Regions from separate parts of the Oceanobacillus phoenicis genome, predicted to be linked through region 2. Evidence: riboswitches for the same ligand, from Rfam matches in the RefSeq annotation. Region 2 holds a riboswitch; each other region holds the start of a gene.
The links. A riboswitch is a leader RNA that binds a small molecule or an ion and turns the genes downstream of it on or off. The one in region 2 is predicted to bind S-adenosylmethionine.
Positions count from the first base shown of each region.

Region 1: it holds a riboswitch for S-adenosylmethionine, as region 2 does, so the genes downstream of both, ABC346_RS17335 (5-methyltetrahydropteroyltriglutamate--homocysteine S-methyltransferase) here and ABC346_RS10340 (methionine ABC transporter ATP-binding protein) in region 2, are expected to answer to the same signal.
Region 3: it holds a riboswitch for S-adenosylmethionine, as region 2 does, so the genes downstream of both, ssuE (NADPH-dependent FMN reductase) here and ABC346_RS10340 (methionine ABC transporter ATP-binding protein) in region 2, are expected to answer to the same signal.
Region 4: it holds a riboswitch for S-adenosylmethionine, as region 2 does, so the genes downstream of both, ABC346_RS11875 (methionine ABC transporter ATP-binding protein) here and ABC346_RS10340 (methionine ABC transporter ATP-binding protein) in region 2, are expected to answer to the same signal.

Region 1 covers NZ_JBDFME010000001.1:3,449,994-3,455,278, reverse strand. Annotated here, with positions in the region: gene ABC346_RS17340 (glutamate-5-semialdehyde dehydrogenase) at 1-633, shown strand, start outside; gene ABC346_RS17335 (5-methyltetrahydropteroyltriglutamate--homocysteine S-methyltransferase) at 704-1,807, opposite strand; SAM riboswitch class I at 1,967-2,070, opposite strand; gene ABC346_RS17330 (MBL fold metallo-hydrolase) at 2,679-3,398, shown strand; gene ABC346_RS17325 (CBS domain-containing protein) at 3,682-4,371, shown strand; gene ABC346_RS17320 (3'-5' exonuclease) at 4,384-4,977, shown strand.
Region 2 covers NZ_JBDFME010000001.1:2,085,894-2,091,178, reverse strand. Annotated here, with positions in the region: gene sufC (Fe-S cluster assembly ATPase SufC) at 1-602, opposite strand, end outside; gene ABC346_RS10355 (YuzK family famiily protein) at 894-1,070, opposite strand; gene ABC346_RS10350 (MetQ/NlpA family ABC transporter substrate-binding protein) at 1,256-2,095, opposite strand; gene ABC346_RS10345 (methionine ABC transporter permease) at 2,164-2,832, opposite strand; gene ABC346_RS10340 (methionine ABC transporter ATP-binding protein) at 2,822-3,850, opposite strand; SAM riboswitch class I at 3,978-4,076, opposite strand; gene ABC346_RS10335 (thioredoxin family protein) at 4,158-4,466, opposite strand; gene ABC346_RS10330 (toprim domain-containing protein) at 4,489-4,845, opposite strand; gene gcvH (glycine cleavage system protein GcvH) at 5,096-5,285, opposite strand, start outside.
Region 3 covers NZ_JBDFME010000001.1:1,211,174-1,216,458, reverse strand. Annotated here, with positions in the region: gene ABC346_RS06450 (MFS transporter) at 1-402, opposite strand, end outside; gene ABC346_RS06445 (ATP-grasp domain-containing protein) at 597-1,541, opposite strand; gene ABC346_RS06440 (LLM class flavin-dependent oxidoreductase) at 1,555-2,610, opposite strand; SAM riboswitch class I at 2,691-2,800, opposite strand; SAM riboswitch class I at 2,925-3,032, shown strand; gene ssuE (NADPH-dependent FMN reductase) at 3,124-3,675, shown strand; gene ABC346_RS06430 (LLM class flavin-dependent oxidoreductase) at 3,687-5,063, shown strand; gene ABC346_RS06425 (superoxide dismutase family protein) at 5,133-5,285, opposite strand, start outside.
Region 4 covers NZ_JBDFME010000001.1:2,399,823-2,405,107, reverse strand. Annotated here, with positions in the region: gene ABC346_RS11890 (glycine betaine ABC transporter substrate-binding protein) at 1-95, shown strand, start outside; gene ABC346_RS11885 (MetQ/NlpA family ABC transporter substrate-binding protein) at 139-960, opposite strand; gene ABC346_RS11880 (methionine ABC transporter permease) at 982-1,647, opposite strand; gene ABC346_RS11875 (methionine ABC transporter ATP-binding protein) at 1,634-2,650, opposite strand; SAM riboswitch class I at 2,712-2,816, opposite strand; gene ABC346_RS11870 (methyl-accepting chemotaxis protein) at 3,127-5,124, opposite strand.

The sequences.
Region 1 (5,285 bases), 1.4 Mb from region 2:
CAGTTAATTGATACAGTGGTAAAACAATCTACTGTACCTGTAATTGAAACTGGTGCAGGAAACTGCCACGTTTATCTAGATGAATCTGCTAAAGTAGAGATGGCAACGGAAATTGTATTGAATGCAAAATTACAGCGACCATCTGTATGTAATGCAATTGAGTCGTTAATCATTCATAACCAGTGGTTTGAAAAACATGGTTTCGAACTATTAAAAACATTGCAATCTCATGATGTAACCATTCACGGTGATTCATTCGTTATGGAAAAGCTTCCTACGGCTATAGGAGCAACCGAAAAAGATTGGGAAACAGAATATTTAGCCAGTGAAATAAGTGTAAAAATAGTTGATTCAGTATCAGAGGCGATCACCCACATCAATCGATACGGTACACGTCATTCAGAAGCGATTATAACTGAAAATAAGATTAATGCTGAACAGTTTCAACGTCAAGTTGATGCTGCAGCAGTTTATCATAATGCTTCAACCAGATTTACAGATGGGTTTGAATTCGGATACGGTGCAGAGATAGGAATTAGTACACAAAAATTACATGCTCGAGGTCCAATGGGGCTGGAAGCATTAACATCAACTAAATTTGTGATATCAGGAACAGGACAAATTCGTAATTAATTTATTAACTCCAAACTACTCTATTTTAACGGAAGTAGTTTGGAGTTATTTTAGTCATGTTTTATAAAGCTTATCCCCAAATCTCTTTGGAAAGCTCAACGATATAACGTAATTTTTTCCACTGGTCCTCTTCTGTTAATTTATTTCCTTGATGTGTCGATGCAAATCCACATTGAGGGCTAAGCGAGATTTGATCTAATGGAATATATTGTGAAGCATCCTTTATTTTCTTAATGATCTCATCTTTGTCTTCTAACACACCAAATTTAGAAGTGATTGCTCCAATGACTACCTGTGGTCCACCATTAGGAATATGAGCAAGAGGTTCAAAGCTGCCTGAACGATCATCATCATATTCTAGGAAAAATCCGTCCACTTTTTCATGAGCAAATAAGGTTGGTGCGATATGAGCATAACTGCCTTCAAATGCCCAAGTTGACCGATAGTTTCCTCTACATAAGTGTGTCGTTACGATTAAATCATCTGGCTTATTCTCGAGTACACTATTTACAACATGTAATGATAAATCAATCAACTCTTGACGAGATAAATCTTCTTCGAATGCTATTAACTCATCTACGTTCAAGCCGGCAATGTATACATCATCTAATTGCAGGTAACGACATCCAGCTTCGTAAAATGCTTGGATTGCATTACGATAAGCAATAATAATATCCTCTGCATAGGATTGGATATCTGGATAAACTTCTGGATTACGCGTTCCTTTGTGAAATAATTGATTTGGGCTAGGAATGGTTTGTTTTGCTACAGCACGATCCCCGACAATTTGTTTAAACTCAATGAAATCTTTGACAAATGAATGGTCTTTTGGAAAACTGATTTTTCCATTATTACGGATGTTATATCTCTCTGTTTCAATTCCTTTAAATAAGTAACCTTGTTCTGGAATATATCCTTCTATGCCATTTAATTCTTCTAAAAAGTCCGTGTGCCACCATAGTCTGCGGAACTCACCATCTGTAACAGCTTGTAAACCTATCTCAATTTGTTTGTCTACGATGCGCTTGATTTCTTCTGTTTGAATACCACGTAATTCTTCCGCTGAAATATTTCCATTCGTATAGTTTTTTCTTGCCTGAAGCAAACGTTCTGGTCGTAGCAAACTACCTACATGGTCTGCACGAAATGGTGCCTTAATAATTGTTTTTGTCAATTTTCCTTCCTTCTTTCTCCATTAGATTTTGGTTAGTCTTATAGAGTAGGGTCTTGCTCTATGAAACTAACATATGACAGTTCTGTACAGAGAATAGGGGAAAATAAATACCCCCTTCTACAAGTAAGAAGAGGGTACAGGAAACCGTACGATATACTCTTCTTATCTTCTAGCTTTTACGCTACTGGAATTGGCACAGTACTTAAATAAAGTCTGTTGCCGAGGCTTCCTTGGGCCAGTCCCTCCACCTCTCTGGATAAGAATTGTCATATTTAATTAATAGAAATTTTATAAGGTATTGAATATAATGTCAAGAGTTTTTTGAAAATTTATTCTGTATGTAAATGGTAGAGTAAAACATTTCAAGACTTAAGATATGGAGATAAACGGTTTGTAAATGTCCTAATCGCTTTAAGAGCTTTTAGGTCTTTGTGGTACTTACATTTAGTGGAAATACTTACCCGAACTAACGAATTTTCACTTAATATCATTTGAATCAATTTCATAATTAAAATATATGATTTAAAATCCGCATGTTGCGTTGTTTGATTTCCATTGCAGACGGCGCTTTCTGCAGGCACAGCTTCAACTAACTAGGAAAAGAAAACCCCTCTTCCTAGTGGATTTTCAGCTCGTGCTATTTCCGCAGGAGTCGCCGTCTTCCATTCTAATCAAAGCCAAGAATTACCTAATCCGAACATTATTATATAAAACACCAAATAATGTTCGTCTTCCAATAAAACTTAGCAATTATGAAATTGATTCATTTGTTTTGTAGCATATTAGTTCCTTTGCCTTTGCAATTCCATCTCGGAACGATAAAATAACAATAAGCTCATTTTACATTGATTGTGTTAGAAAGAGGTATTTCATGCTAAAGAAGATGACAGAAGATATATTTCAATTAGTAGTACGCTTTAAAGGTTCAATGGGGGAAGTAAATTGTTATTTAATAAAAGGTAAAAACGGATATACTGCCGTAGATACAGGTATTTATGATACGGAAACAAAAGAAACTTGGCAGAATGTTCTAGATAACTATCACATTGAAAAACTTATATTAACGCATACTCATGAAGACCATATAGGATTAGCAAAATGGTTTCAAGAGGAATATGCTGTCCCAGTTTTTGTATCGAAGCGAGGATATAAAGAAATGTTAAAGGGAAGAGATCGAAAAGCACATATGGATAGAATGAAATCACTAATTAAACGTCATGGTACACCACCATTACCGTTAAAAATAAAAGATTTTTCTTTTATTTATGATTTTGAGCCGGACGGATATTTTGATGATTTTGATCAAATTGTTTTAGGAAATCTTCCTTTTCAAGCAATTTGGACTCCTGGACATGCTCCCGATCACTATTGTTTTTATAATAAGCAAGAAGAAGTAATGATTGTAGGAGATCATGTGTTAGAACATCTGTCGCCAGTAATTGGCTTATGGATGGGAGAAGAGTTAAATCCATTAAAGGATTACTTACCATCTTTATTAGAACTACAGCAATATCCAAGCAGATTAGCATTACCAGGTCATGGGAAAGTGATGGGAGATCTGTCAGAACGAATAACGGGAACTTATAATTGACATCTCTTTCGTCTTGATGAACTCAAACAACTTCTATCGGATAAACCGATGTCTGCTTTTAAATTAACGACAAAAATTTATGGACCGATGAAAGGAACAGCTTTCGTCAGTCAATTTATGGCCACATTAACTAGGTTAATTTATCTAGCAGAAAATCAGGACATACGAAGTATAGAAAAAAACGGTAAAGTACTTTACAAGGCGAAGTAAAACGATATGGGGAATGTTTAATGTTAAGTCCGAACGGTTAAAATGATAGAACGCAAAGATAGGAGAAATAGATATGTATAAAAATTCAGAGCGCTTTATCACAGCATTTAATCGTATTGACAAAGCATTAAAATCACACTTACACAAAAAAGAAATGGGTTTCTCGAGAGCAGTTCGGGTTTTATCAGACACTAATGCTACGATAAAACGATATTACGATGATCTATTGGAATTTGCAGAACTCAGAAATGCAATCATTCATAATCGTATCGATGTTTCTTATGCGATTGCAGAACCTCATGATACAATTGTGGAACGAATCGAAAAGATAGAAAAAGATTTTACAAGTCCAAAACAAGTAAAGAGTGCATTCTTAAAACAAGTTGTTACATTTCAATTAAACGATTCTGTGCAAAAGTTACTTCAAGTAGTAAGAGATAGAGGATTAACGAAGTTACCCATATATATAAATCAAGATTTTAAAGGTTTAATAACACATAAAGGCATTGCTCGGTGGATAGCAAATTCTATGAACGATAATCAACAAATAGCTGATGCAACTGCTAAAGATATTTTAGAATACGAAAAAACAGATAATCATCTTTTTATAAGCGAGGAAATGTCTGTATATGAAGCTGCTGACGTATTTACAGAACAAGTTGGAAAAGGTAACCGACTTGCGGCTTTGCTTATTACAAAAACAGGGAAAGAGGATGAAAAATTGGTAGGCATTATTACCAATTGGGATATCATGGAAATATAGGGGGAGTTTTGAATGGTTAAGTTTGCAGCAATTGATTTTGAAACAGCAAACGAAAAAAGAAATAGTGCTTGTTCTATTGGTGTGGTAATGATGAATGATACTGAAATTCTAGACGAGTCTTACTCACTCATTAATCCATTAGCTCCATTCCGTTCACGCAATGTTTATATTCATGGAATCACCGAGGAACAAGTTGAAGAAGCACCGACCTTTGCTGAATTATGGCCAACGTTATCTACATATTTAGAAGACACAATACTTATCGCGCATAATGCAAGTTTTGATATGAGCGTTTTACGTCAATCTTTATATAAATACGACATGCCATGTCCAAATTATATGTCACTCTGTACGGTTAAAATCTCACAACTACTTTGGCCAGAATTAGAGAATCATAAATTACATACGGTTGCAAACTACCATGACATACCGTTAAATCATCATCATGCGATGGACGATGCCCGAGCATCTGCAAGAATCTTTTTGGCTGCTTTAGCAGAGCAGAGAATAGGTACAACTGAAGAATTTTTAGAACGGTGGCTCAATTCCAAAAGAGCAAAAACAGCTAGAAAGCAAAAGGCAAAAACAACAAAATTATATTTCTAAGTTATAATGGGCTTGGACAACACAAAAGATAAAATCGAGTGAATTGGTTTGAAACCCGCTACAGAAATATACTACGCTTATCCAGTGGCGGCTGTTGAGCCCCAAGGTGCTGACGCAAGCCGGGGGCTCAACTATGCCTTTTTTCTACAGAGTCTTCGAATATTTCTTACGTTTATTTAGTTATCATCGTCTTTTGATCAAAAAATTTTTTGTTATGTTCCAATCTTTTTTTGCAATTAGGCTCTACAAATCACACTAAATAAAGTGACAACCTTATATATCTGAATTATAATAATAATTAAATAATT
Region 2 (5,285 bases):
AGGCATCCAAATTCGTCAGAACGCATTTTGTTAATTCCTTTAGAAACTACTTTCAATGCGTCAATATCTAATCCAGAGTCGATTTCATCTAGAATTGCAATTTCTGGTTTTAATTGCATTAATTGCAGGATTTCATTACGTTTTTTCTCTCCACCAGAGAAACCTTCATTTAAGTAACGTGTAGCCATACTTTGATCAATATCAAGATAATCTAAATCTTTGTCTAATTCTTTAATAAATTTCATTAGTGGGATTTCGTCGCCCTCTTCACGTTTTGCATTAATAGCTGAACGTAAGAAGTCAGAAGTTGTAACACCACTAATTTCACTTGGATACTGCATCGCCAAGAACATTCCAGCACGAGCTCGCTCGTCAACTTCCATCTCTAATACGTCTTCACCGTCAAGAGTGATACTTCCTTCTGTTACTTCATATTTAGGATGCCCCATGATTGCTGATGCTAATGTTGATTTACCAGTACCATTTGGTCCCATGATTGCGTGAAACTCTCCACCCTTTATAGTAAGGTTTACCCCTTTTAAAATCTCTTTATCCTCAATGCTTACATGAAGATTTTTGATTTCTAAAACTGATCCTGACATAAAACATACCTCCAAGTACTTTATTTTCATCAAATGAATTTATATCCATTCTCAATTTATTCTCATTACAATCTTAAAGCATTTCAAATTAATTATCAACTCTTTTAAGCTATACCTATCTTGTCGTTAACGGTTATTTCTAACACGTTTGATAGCTATTCATAAGTATTAAATAGGTGAAAATTTTACTGAATCATTAAGAAGGACATCTAAGTTTATTTTAACATATTATCAAATTTATCTGTAATAATTATAAAAGACTGATGTCGTATTGACATCAGCCTTTAAAATTTATTTTGGTATTTGTGAATTCATTTCAGATGCCACTGATTTGGCATCATGGTATTCTTTATCTCTCAGTTTTTCAACATGAATTTGTTTTTCTAAACTTCTTCCATATTCCTCATAATTCATTCCTCTTGATTGTCCCAGTCCTTTTTCCATTTCCGAAGTATAGTTTAAATCCATTCCACTGGTAATAATAAATCATCCTTTCTTATTCGTTAACATTAAAAATGCTAACACAAGGACTATTCCCGTACAAAATGGATTTAAACCTTGATTTCTCATTAAAACTTCATTTCTCTAGAATAAGTCACTTTAACTGAGTTTTCTATACAATTCTTACATTTTACTCTCTATTACTTACTTCATTAGTTAGTTGGTGTTGGCACCACTGCTCCATCATAATTTTCAATGATAAAGTTTTGAATTTCTTCTGATTGTAACACTTCAACTAATGCTTTTAATGCCTCATTATCCTTATCTTCAGAACGAACTGCAATCACATTTACATAGTCCGATTCTTCATCTTCAACAAATAAAGCATCTTCTGTTGGATTTAATCCAGTATCAATAGCATAGTTCGTATTAATAACAACTAACGCATCTTCTTCACTATGGTAGTATTCAGGTAAGAACCCTGGTTCTGTTTCAGCTGAAAATTGAAGATTTTTCGGGTTTTCCGCGATATCATCAATCGTAGCTGCAGAATTTTCTACACTTTCATCTAATTTAATTAAACCTTCTTTTTCAAATAAAGAAAGAATACGACCATGTTCAGCAACCGAATTACTTAAAATAACTTCTGTACCTTCTGTGATTTCTTCAACACTAGATATATTTTGAGAATATACACCCATTGGTTCCACATGAATGCCACCAATAGATTCAATCTCATAGCCGGTATCAGCAATGGTTTGTTCTAGAAAAGGAATATGCTGAAAATAGTTTGCATCAATACGTTCATCAGCTAAATCATCATTAGGTAAAATATAATCTTGGTACTCTTCAATATTTAATGTAATACCTTGCTCTTCTAATAATGGCTTTGCTTCTTCTAAAACTTCCGCATGTGGAACACTAGATGCACCAACCGTAATTTCTGTTGTTTCATCAGACGATTCATCACCTGATGAACCTTCATCACTTGTTCCACAAGCTGCTAATAACCCCACAATTGCAATAGTTAACAATAATAATAATCTCTTCATCTCTGTATTCTCTCCTTTTAACATTTTATTAATTTCATCAAGTAGTGAAGTTATTTGAGAATTCTACTTTAACGTTTATCAAGTTTTCTAGTAATAGCATCCCCGATAAATTGGAAAATAAATACGATAAGAACGATAATAATCGTACACCATAATACAACATCAAAGTCACGACGTTGGAACCCAAAATAATAAGCATAGTTTCCAAGGCCACCTGCTCCAATTGCTCCAGCCATCGCTGTATATCCTATCAAAGCAATTGTTGTAACCGTTATTCCAGACACAAGTGCCGGTTTTGATTCAGGTAATAACACTTTGAAAATTATTGTTCTTGTCTTCGCTCCCATTGCTTTTGCAGCTTCCACTACACCTTTATCTACTTCATTAAGGGCAATTTCTACTAATCGTGCATAGAATGGAGCAGATCCAATAATTAGCGCTGGTAAAGCAGCATTAGGACCACGAATCGTCCCCATCAGAAAATCGGTAAACGGAAATAGTAATAGAATTAATATAATAAATGGTATAGCTCTGAAGATGTTTACAAAGGCGGCAACAATATTATTCACTACTCGATTTTCCCATATATTTCCTTTTGAAGTAAGGAATAATAGTAACCCAAGTAAAATCCCAAAAATAGCGGTTCCTACCATTGAAATAAGTGTCATGTAAAAGGTCTCGTAGGTTGCTTCAATTAAATCTTCTATTTTTATTCCTTCAAATAAACTATTTAGCATGTTGAATTACCTCCAATTCAACAGACTCTTGACTTTCAATAAAACTTCTAGTTCGCTCAATTTCACTGTCATTTCCTGTTACTTGAACTACCAGTGCTCCATAGCTGCCTGCTTGTGTCTGTGTAATATTTCCTTGGATAATATTTAAATCTACAGAAAATTGTTTAGCTATCTGACTAATTAAGGTTTGATTTGTAGTCTCTCCTAAGAAGTGAATTCGATATAAAACTCCATCAGGATAATTTTCAACGATTGTTGACATATCACTATCCTCATTAGAACTCATAACTTGTTCAACAAACTTTCTCGTCACTGATTGCTTCGGATTTGTAAATACATCAAGGACTTGTCCTTCTTCTACAACTTTTCCTTCCTCCATAACAGCTACACGATTACAAATTTTACGAATAACATGCATTTCATGCGTAATTAAAATTATCGTTAAGTTTAATTTTTCATTAATATCTTGTAATAATGATAAAATCTGATTAGTCGTTTCCGGATCAAGAGCAGAAGTGGCTTCATCACATAATAATACTTTCGGAGAATTCGCTAACGCTCTTGCAATACCAACACGCTGTTTTTGTCCGCCACTTAATTGTGAAGGATAAGATTTCTCTCTTCCTTCAAGTCCAACTAAACCAATTAATTCGTTTACCCTACGTTTTCTTTCTTGCTTATCAACACCTGCAATTTCTAAAGGAAATCCAATATTATCTTCTACTGTGCGTGACCACAATAAATTAAAATGTTGAAAAATCATTCCTATATCTTGTCGTGCAACACGAAGGTCTGTTTTATTTAATTCCGTGATTACTTGATCCCCAATGGTCACTTTTCCAGATGTAGGTTCCTCTAGTCGGTTAATTAAACGTACAAACGTACTTTTACCAGCTCCACTATAACCGATTACGCCATAAATATCGCCATCTTCAATATTGAGGGTCAATGAGTCTACAGCTTTGATGTCTTTTTGATTTAGTGAAAATACTTTGCTTAACCCTTCTATAGATATCAATGTTTATTCCTCCTCTTACTCTCCAACAACCATTTCGTTTAGTTTCCCCACATTTCGTCAAAATAAAAACGCCTTTCTGTTAAGAGAACAGAAAGACGTACGTATTTATCGTATATCGTCTGACGTTCTCTCATCTTTCATTTTCTGCAGGAATTGGCACCTTTCATTAATTATGAAGGTTGCCGCGGTTTCACAGGGCCAGTCCCTCCACCGCTCTAGATAAGAGATATCATATTGTTAATGGTTATTTTTAATTAATTCAGTGTACCTATCTTAGCATGCGCTTATAGGACTGTCAATCAATATATTACGTCGCATTTGAAAATAATTCTGGTTGGTATTTTATCAAATAATCATATATATTTGCAGTTGAATAAAACGTATATATTTTTTCGACAACTTCTCCATTTTCCACAAATAATAAGCATGGTACACTTTCGATTTGGCTATCCTGCATATACTCAGGATGAATAGAAGCATTCATTTCGTGAAAAATGTCTTGTTGATGAAGCCGTTCAATATTCTCTAACATCGCCCTAGCAACAGAACAAGTTCCACAGAATGGTGTGTAAATATAAACCACACCTCGTTCAATATGTTGGTTCCATTCCTTCATAAATTAATCACCTTACATTCCTTTATAACAAAAAAGATGGATGTACAGAAAACCGCGCACCAATTAAAGCATTAGCTAAAATTTTCATTGGTGTAGCCGCAACTTCACGATACTCACTGCTAACATAAATATGCTCTGCATGAGGTAATTCCCTTGCCAATTGTTTTCTTAGTTTCATCCCTGAAGGGTCCTCATCCACTAATATATAAACATCCTTTTCATCTAAATCATATGTTTCTAATAGTTCGTCAAGTTTTTCAACACCTAAAGTTCCATTTGTACAAACGATTTTAACATTGTCATCAATGATTTTTTCAATTTGTCGCTTATCCGACAAACCTTCTACAATAATTACTTTATTAGATTCATTTGTCATCATCGCATAGCACTCCTTATGCAAGCAAGAAACATGCTTATTTATCAGGAAAGAAATTTAAATAATTCGATTACATCTTCTTAAAAACGTAAAGTAAATGGAAGGTGAATTCCTAGGCATTATTCCCCTGAAGAATTCATTCAAAAATAAGTAGTAATTACAACCTTATGAATAAAGATTTCGTTTTATTATCATTATATGATAAAACAAAGGCTGACTATACACAAATAACGTGTAAATGTCAGCCTAAAAATTAGTCTTGAATAAATGCCTCATATTTTTCTGCAGTTAATAATTCTTCAAGTTCCTTTTCATCAGATGGTTCGATCACAATCATCCACGCTTTTTCGTATGGAGATTCATTAACATACTCCGGGCTATCTTCCAACTCATCGTTGATCTCAACTACTTTTCCGCTCACTGGAGCATAAAGCTCAGATACT
Region 3 (5,285 bases), 870 kb from region 2:
ATCAGTAGCAACAGTTCCTCCGGCAGTTGTAGAGAACCCCCAGCCAACTCCTTGCACAATTCGAATAATGACAAGTAATACAAGACTTGCTGTAAATGCATAAGCTCCAACAGATATGACAAAAATCCCTAAGCCTAACAAATAAACAAATCCTCTTCCTTTTGATTCTAATGCATGCCCCGCATACGGACGAATAAGTAATGCCGAAAACGTAAAAATACCAACAATGATACCGACCATCTGATCGCTACCACCTAACTCTTTCACAAATAACGGTATAGTTGGTAAGGTCATCTGAAATCCTAAAAAAACAAAAAAGTTCGCTACCCAAATAAATAGAAAGTCCCTAGACCAAATTTTCCCCTTGCCTAATTCTCCTTTGGTATTTGCTTCTTGCACCATAACAAAACTTCCTTCTATGTTTAGTTAGATTACGCTGCTATTATACAAGAGTTTACCAACAAATAAAATCAATCGACTCTCCTAATTTTAGAGTTACTAATTTTTCGATATATGAAGTATCTATATACAAAATAAAACGAGCAATTATTTTTGGCTTGTTCCCAAGTTCCAAATCATTGCTCGTTATCTCTAAACTATCTAACTTTAAGCTGTTCTAATTCTTTTTCTAAAAACTTTGCAACTTCCAACATTCCGTACGTACCATAGTTTTCTTCTGCTTCTGAATTATAATTTGTGTTTGTATTAATATCATACGTATAAATATTTCCATCCGCATCTTCTATAAATTCGATTCCGGCAATTTGAATATCATTTGCTGCTAAAACTTTCTCATATTGCTCTATTATTGGGTGATTAAATCCTTCCCTCACTTGGAATTTAGCAGGTTTTTCAGGTTCTTCTCCAGCTGGACAAAATAAATCCTCAACAGAACAGGCATCTGCGGGACATAGTTCAAATCCTTCTGAAGTATCCACCCTTACAGCATATACAAATCTCCCATCTACAAACTCACAACGAGTGATATAAGACTCTGGAGATACAATATACTCTTGCAATAACGTTACACCATCTATCGGTTCTTCAAAATCACTACTATTCACATACGACTGAAGAGCTTGAGTTGATCGGAATAATTGTACACCTAAGCCTTTTCCTGCTCGGTTATGCTTAGTAATAAAACTTTTTCCTTCAAACTGTTCTGCTGCTTTTAAGATATTTTCTTTTCCAACTGCTGCAGCTGTCTTTGGAGTTTTTATACCAAACCTCTCAAGTTCCAAGTATTGTTGAACTTTACTGACTTCCAATTGTAAGGCACGGCTACCATTAATAACCGTTCTTCCATGAAACTCTAGCCATGCTAATACAGCATTTGTAAACTCTGGAGCAAAACGATTTCCTCTTGTATGAGAGGATGCGCTCATGCGATTATAAAATATTCCCTCTGGCGGTTCATTAAGTAGATCTATATGGCCTTCTTGAAGTAACCAATCTTCATAAGGAAGTTCCAATTCATTAAATCGTTTTATAAGGTGTTCCGTCCATTCCATATTTTCATGCAAAACATAAATTTTACTCATCATCATGTCTCCTTTAGTGTAACGTAGATGTCTTCTTTCTTAATTCTTCTACTTTCGGCATCACTTGCTTAGCAAATCGTTCTAACTCTTCCAATTGAGGAGAGCATTGTAGTAGTAGCTGATCCAAGCCAACTTTCTCATATTCTATTATTCTTTTTGCAATTTGTTCAGGTGTACCTACAAGATTCGGACGTAATCCTCTGTTCGAAACAGAATAATCTTTTATTTGTACTTGTTGTTCTAGTTGGGATTTTGAAGTGAAATCTTTCATTCCCACATATCCCTTTTCATCTTTTATTGATGTAATTCTTTCCAACTCTTGTAAGGCTTCTTCCTCCGAATCTCTACATATCACGTAGGCAGCCATACTAAATGATTGCAGTGCTTCTTTGTCGAGAATATTTCTCCGATTTTTCATATTAGCTATTTTATCTTGAATTTCATCTACTGTTCCTCCGTGCATTACATACGCATCGCATAGAGTAGAAATTACCTGTTTCCCTTTTTCACTTTCTCCACCAGCATATAGAATTGGATTCGGTTGTTGGATTGGTTTTGGTGCTAATTTCGTATTCTCTATTTGATAAAACTTCCCGTGGTAAGAGAACGTCTCTTCCTTCCAAAGCCCTTTTAAAACCTCTAGAAATTCAATTGTTCTATCGTATCGCTCATCATGTTCTGTGAAGTCTCCACCATATTGTTTTGCTTCTTCTGACCACCATCCGGAAACAACATTTAATGTGAACCTTCCTCCACTTAATTGGTCAATATTAGCAGCCATTTTCGCAATTACTGCTGGATTGTGATATATCGGCCTAACCGCTGTCATAATTTCAATTTTATTTGTTACTGCAGCTAACCCGGCTGCTGTTGTCCAAGCTTCCAAGGAATTTGCTTCTATCCCTTTAATATCATTTAAATATAACTCAGCAATTAATGTCGTATCATATCCCCATTCTTCAGCATGCTGAATCACCTCTTTCGCATACTCAAACGTAGGAGGCATCTGCTCATCTTCTACATTACGCAACCAACCACCAAAAATCGGTAACCAAAATCCATACTTCATTTTCATCCCCCATTGTCTATAGTTGTAAAAGTATTAAAAAACTCTTCCCTAAGATAAGAAAAGAGCTCTGTCACCGACTTCTCTTATCTACCAAGCACAAATATGCTTGATGGATTTGGCACAGTATTCAAGTTAGAACCTGTTGCCGAGGCTTCTGCGGGCCATGTCCCTCCACCTCTCTGGATAAGATATTTTATAATTTAGTTTATTGCCACGATAATAATACAAGCTGATAGAATTGTCAATTAAATTTTCTTTTAAAACATAGTTGACTTATCGGAATTAATATATTAGAATATATTAAAAATTAATACTTCTTATCGAGAGAAGCCGAGGGATCTGGCCCGTTGAAGCTTCAGCAACCTCTAATTTCATTAGAAAGGTGCTACCTCCAGCAAGATGTTTTTCTTGAAAGATAAGAGCTCAAATTCGGAAAAAATCCGCGACGCTCTTATTTAATAAGAGCGTCGCGGATTTTCTTATTCTAATTTATTTTCAAAGGAGATTGGTAAAATGAACAACATTGTGACATTGTCTGGCAGCCCCTCCGAACTATCCAGGTCAGAAAAGGTATTACATTATTTAGGTGATCAATTAAGTCAACAGAAATTTTCTGTATCCCATATTTCTGTAAAGGATGTACCCTATGAAGATTTATTTACAGGAAATTTCCAAAGTGCAGCAATTAGGAATATAACTCAACAAATTCAAGCTGCAGACGGTGTCATCGTTGGCTCTCCTGTTTATAAAGGTGCATATTCAGGTGTATTGAAAGCTTTAATTGATATATTGCCACAAGATGCACTTAAACACACCCCAGTCTTACCTATTATGACTGGAGGCAGCCCTGCACACTTATTAGCGGTTGAATACACGTTAAAACCTGTACTCGCAACCTTAAAAGCACATAACCTAAAAGGGTTATACTTTTTAGATGATCAGATAGATAAAAAACGCGACATCCCTATTGTTGATGATGATATTTTACAACGAACAAAAAAACAGGTGGACTATTTTGCTCAGATGGTTGAAGGAACATCAACACAAACTTTAACAACTTATTAAGGAGGTTTTACATGAGTAAACGAATCTTTTTAAATGCTTTTGATATGAATACTCCCGGTCATCAGTCTCCTGGCTTGTGGCAACACCCAGAAGACCAATCCCATATGTACAAAGACAGTGAATATTGGATCGAACTAGCAAAAGTATTAGAAAAGGGAAGATTTGATGCCATTTTTATCGCTGATGTTCTAGGAACTTATGATGTTTACAATGGATCTCGAGACGATGCGGTACGTACCGGCGCACAATCGCCTGTCAATGATCCTTTCTTAATTGTTCCATATATGGCAGCTGTTACAAAGCATCTTGGATTCGGTATTACCGCTTCTGTGACCCATGAACATCCCTACACCTTTGCCAGAAAAATAAGCACACTTGACCATTTAACAAAAGGACGTATAGGCTGGAATATTGTTACCTCTTACTTGAAGAGTGCAGCAGTAAACATGGGATTAGAGGATCAAATTAAACATGATGAACGTTATGACATTGCAGAAGAATATCTAGATGTTTGTTACAAATTATGGGAACAAAGTTGGGAGGATGACGCTGTTTTAGTCGATAAGGAAAGAGGAATATACACAGATCCTTCAAAAGTACATGATATTCAACATGAAGGAAAATATTATAAAGTGCCAGGTGCACATTTATGTGAGCCTTCTCCACAACGAACACCCGTGCTGTATCAAGCTGGAGCTTCTACAAGAGGGAGAGATTTTGCAAGTAAACATGCCGAACTTGTATTTATTGGATCTTCAACAATTGAAACAACAAAACAAACAGTAGATAAATTACATCAAGATATACGTGATACGGGTAGATCTACAGAAGAAGTAAAAATATTAACGTTGTTCACTCCCATTGTTGGTAGAACTGAAAAAGAAGCCCAAGAAAAATATCTTGATTACAAAAAGTACATTAGCCCAGTAGGTGCCTTATCCTTATTCGGGGGTTGGACCGGGTTAGATGTTTCTGACTTTGATGTTGATCAAGAAATACATTATATTGAAAATGACTCTATCCGTTCAGCACTTGAAAACTTCTCTAACCTTCATCCAGATCGCCCGTCTACGGTTAAGGATATTATTGATGTAATTGGGATTGGTGGTTTAGGTGCTTCTGCAGTTGGCACACCTGAACAAATCGTAGATGAAATGGAAAGGTGGGTAAATGAAGCTGGTGTTGATGGATTTAACATTGCCTACGCAGTTACTCCAGCTACATTTATTGATTTTGTTGACTTAGTTGTACCAGAATTACGAAAGCGAGGGCTTGTCCCCGATCATTATGAAGGAACAACGCTTAGAGATAATTTATTTTCTCATGGTAGCCACTTAGGCAACCTCCATCCAGCAAAACGAAATCACGAAAAAATTAACATCCAATAGTCTAGAAAAGGATTCTGGCTATTAATTTGATAGCCAGAATCCTTTTAATTTAATAAGATTTAAAGATCTCTATTCTCCGATTACACCACATGCAATCCGATCTCCCGAGTCACCTGATGGTTGAGACTCATAATCATCAGGACCGGAATGAATCATTAATGATGTTCCTTGTTCTGTATATAATGTATTCTCCGTATCAGCCTGTAAAGTCACCATTGGTGC
Region 4 (5,285 bases), 310 kb from region 2:
ATGAAGCAGAAGAAAATGGTCAAGAAGCCATTGCTGGCGCTGAAAAATGGGTCGAAGAGAATAAAGAATTAATTAATGAATGGTTAGAGAAATAAAGAAAAGCAGTCGGTTTTATATTCCGACTGCTTTTTTATACACCTATTCAAGCATCCACTGAGGTTTTCCAAAACCTTGGAATTTGTCATCGATAATTTGTTCAAATTCATCTGATTCCACAATTTCTTTAATATCTTTCACCCACTGTTCTTCCAAATCTTCTGTGTTTACAACAACTCGATTTCGATAATCATCTGGCATATCTTCTAATACTAAGGCATCCAATAAATCCATATCTGCTGAAAGCGCAAAATTCCCTGGTACTGCTGATGCATCCTCAGAATCTACTAATCGTGGTAATTGAGCAGCTTCTACTTCTTGGAACTCAAGATTTTTAGGGTTCTCTACAATATCTTTAGCCGATGCTTTTAAGGGATCTACCTCTTCACTAATTTCAATAAGACCCGCATCCTCCAACATGATTAATGTTCTAGCTAGATTCGTAGGATCATTCGCAATGGTAATCTTACTACCATCTTCAATTGATTCAATACTATCAAAGGAATTAGAATATAATCCCATAGGGGCAGTAGGTACAATGATTACTTCAGATAAATCCATTCCATTTTCCTCTGCGAATGCTTCATAATAAATTTTATGCTGAAAAAGATTAGCATCAATATCCCCATTATGTAATGCATTATTCGGTTGAACGTAATCCGTAAACTCTGTATTATTCACTTCATAACCCATTTCTTCTAGTAATGGTGCAATTGCGTCTATAACCATATCACTATAAGGGCCGACAGTTGCGCCAAATTCAATTGTTTTCTTTTCCCCATCTCCACCTTCAACTTCTTCGCTACCGCAGGCTGCCAATATTGTAACACTAACTAAAATGACTAAGAATAATTTCCACTTCATATTAATTCACTTCTCCATTCTCTATCTTTTATTTACACTCTTTGCAATAAAATCACCTAAATATTGAATGAATTGCACTAGTACAATAAGAACAATAACTGTTGTAAACATCACGGTATCATCATATCGATAATATCCATACCGAATTGCTAAATCACCGATACCGCCTCCTCCAACAGTACCAGCCATAGCTGAATATCCGACTAAACTGATTGCCGTTATAGTAAGTCCACTAATAAAACCAGGTTTTGCTTCTGGATAAACAATATCTTTAATAATTAACCAAGGCGATGCTCCTGTTGCAATTGCAGCTTCAATCACCCCACGGTCAATTTCTCTTGCAGCAGATTCTACGATTCTTGCATAGAAAGGAATAGCTGCAACAGATAATGATACGGATGCTGCTAATGGACCTGTTGTTGTATCGACTAACCATTTTGTAAATGGAAGTAAAAATACAAGTAGTATAATAAATGGAATCGAACGAATTAAATTAACGACAATACCTAACGTAGATTTAATTAGTCTATTTTCTAAAAATAAACCTTGGTCTGTGACATATAATAGAATGCCAATAGGCAGTCCAATAATTAATGCAACAAGTAAACCAAGACCAACCATCAACATGGTCTCTAAGAAAGCTTGGTTTAGCTCAGGAAGTATATCAAAAATACTAGCGAGATGCATATTGAATCACCTCCACTTGCTTCAAGCGTTCTTCTAAGTAACCAATAGCACTACTTATTTCAGAGGATTCTCCGTTTACCTCCATAATGAAAACACCTAATGGTTTATCTTTTATGTATTCTACTTTTCCGTGAAGAATATTTCCGCTTATCTTATGTTGTTGTAACATATCAGATACGACTGATTCAGCAGCTATATCTCCACGAAATTGAAGTTTAAGTAGTGTTCCAGTGCATTGCTTTAACAAAGCTTCCGGTAATTGAAAATCTAGAACTGTCTGGATAAAATCTTTCGTTAATCTCTCAACTGGATTCGCAAAAATGTCATATGTCTTTCCTTTTTCAATGACTTTACCATCTTGCATCACGGCGCAACGATCACAAATTTCTTTTACTACTTCCATCTCATGGGTTATGATGACAATAGTGATACCCATTTCTTCATTTATTCTCTTTAAAAGTTTTAAGATTGATTTAGTTGTACTAGGGTCTAATGCCGATGTCGCCTCATCACAAAGTAACACTTTTGGATTGTTTGCAAGTGCTCTTGCTATACTAACCCGTTGCTTTTGTCCACCACTTAATTGAGAAGGATATTGATTTGCTTTATCTTCTATTCCCACTAATTTCAATAGTTCCAGAGTCCTCTTATTCCGCTCCAACTTGCCAATCCCAGCTGCCTTTAGTGCAAATGAGACATTTTCCACCACTGTTTTGGAAGATACTAAATAGAATCCTTGAAAAATCATCCCCATGGATTGCCTTGCCTTGCGTAACTGTTTACTGTTTAAATCTAACAAGTCAATGCCATCGACAATCACTCTACCTTTTGTTGGTCTTTCCAGTACATTAATACACCGTAAAAGCGTACTTTTACCTGCACCGCTATATCCAACAATGCCATATATTTCCCCTTCATTGATATCAAGGGAAACTTGATCTACCCCAATTACTCTTTTCTTTTTAGTTTCATAGTATTTCTCGATATTTTCCAACTGGATCATCCACAACACACTCCATCAAAAAACCTTCTTTCATTCCGAAAGAAGGTTTTTACATATCATCACCTTATCTTTCAGAATAAAAATTCTGCAGGAAGAAGCACCACTCCTTAAAGGTAGGTTGCTGTGACATCATCGGTCCTGATCCCTCCGTCACTCTGGATAAGTTATTCAATTTTAAATTAAAAATAATAAGAATAATCATAATCTGATAATCCTGATTTGTCAATATGATTATATATTTTTATCTAGTGATTAAAGAGATACAGTTAAACCAAGTTCCATTGATACTAACCATACCATATTACTAATCGTCAATTATATCTAGCTGTAAGAGATTATATACTTTTAAGTAACTTTCAATTACTTCCTCGGTTCCAAATTCGTAGAAAAACGTATGAGTATAATAGCTATAATGAGAATGAGGCTCTTAACATAATTTAGAGCCCCCCTCGCGCTAGTGTTTTATGATGTGTTGTTTAATTTTTAGACAGTTTAAAATTCTCTACTAACTGTTGTAATTCTTCAGCTACAAGTGTTAAATCAGATGCTGAATTTGTAATTTCTTCCATAGAAGCGAGTTGTTCTTGTGTGGATGCTGAAACATTTTCCGCCTCATCTGAAACTGTATCACCAATAGAAGCTACCCCTTCAAATATAGAAGTAAATTGTTTAGTTGCAGTTGAAATTTCTTCAACTTCAGTAGTTACACTCATAATTTGATTCGTTATGGAGTCAACATAACCAGTAATTGTAGAAAATGATTGATCCGCATTATGTGCAATGGTAATTCCTTTTTCAACTTCTGTTGTTGCAGCTTTCATCGAACTCACTGTATTGGCTGTTTCCGACTGAATTGCACTAATCATTGTCTTAATTTGTTCTGCTGATTGAGAAGACATCTCAGCAAGTTTTCTTACTTCATCAGCTACAACAGCAAACCCTTTCCCATGCTCTCCAGCTCTTGCTGCTTCGATTGCAGCATTTAGGGCTAATAAGTTTGTTTGCTCGGAAATATCTGTTATAACATCAATAATTTTACTAATTTCTTCTGATTGATTTCCTAAACCTTCTATATTATTCGATAGTTGATGTGTATTCTCTTTGATAAATTTCATTTGACCTATTGTCGTATTCAGTGCTTTATTTCCTTCATTAACAGCTGATATGGTATTGGTAACTGTATTTGAAACCTCTTTCGAACTTGATTCAATAGTATGAATAGAATCCGTCATTTCCTTAGCTAATTTGGAACTTTGCGTTATATTGTTATTTAGATTACTCATCCCCTCAGCTACTTCTTGTACAGATGAAGAAATTTGTTCTGTTGCTGAAGTATTTTGTTCTGTACTTGCATTCAATTGTTCTGCAGAAGACGCTAAATGATTAGATTTATCTCTTACTTGCAGTATAATTCCATTCAAGTTTTCTCGCATTTTATTGAATGATTGTGCAAGTGTACCTAATTCATCATTTCTATATAAGTTTACCTCATCGCTTAGGTCTCCATGACTTATTGTGTTACTTGCACTTACAAGGTGATAAATCGGTTTAGAAATGGAGCGAATAATAAATATAATTAATACTCCACCAAGTACTAATGCGATTGTAATAACAAATATTGTCGTGTTTAAAATTGGACTCACATTAGATGAAATCTCACTATTAAACATAGCCCCCGCTATCTTCCAACCTGTAATCTCACTTGTAGCAAATGCTAATTGTTTTTCGTCACCTTCAAAAAGATAGCTGAACTTCCCACTTTCTGAATCATATAGTTTGGTGAAAAAATCTTCGGTTGCTTCAGCACCAGCCTCATAATCGGGATGACTAATATAATTTTGTGTTTCATCTAAGAGAAACAAATACCCTTCTTCTCCGATAGTGACTGAATTAATTATATCTGTTAAACTAGCCAGCTCAAGGTTTACTGCCACCACACCATTATTATTCGAAGTAGTTTTGGCAAGAGTCACCACCACTTGATTAGAAGAAGCCGATACATAAGGAGTTGTGACAATTACTTCTCCTTGATTGTCCATCGCTTGTTGATACCAAGGTCGCTCTCTTGGATCATAATCTGGCGGATTTTTAAAGGATGTAGGAAAGTTCATAAACTCCCCCGTTTCCGTCCCTACATATGTTTGTTCAAAAGCTACATCTTTCGCAGTTTGCATATTTTCTAAAATTCTTCCTGTCGCTTCATCTGCATTATCTTCTATATCCGATGGATCAATTGCAGTTGATAAGTATTCGATACTATCCATTTGGTCATTCATAAACTGATCAATTGTTTGTTTCATTATTTCTACGCTCTTTTGGGAAGAGTCTAACATACTTTCCTCAATCTTATTCTTTGCACTTTGGTATGAAGTTGCTCCAATTGCAATACTTGGGATTAATAATATGATAAGAAACGCTATTATTAATCTATTTCTTAAACTTATTGATTTCTTGGTTCTTTTTATCTTCTTCAAGATGTTACCTCCTGCTATAAGTAATTGTGCATTTATGAACTTTATATCGACCAAAAGCACTATAACTTAACAGCAAATACAAAAATAAAAATAATCATAAAAGTCGAATAATTATAGAACCATTACCACTTTTATGTTTCATACGTCTGTTATTTAATTCC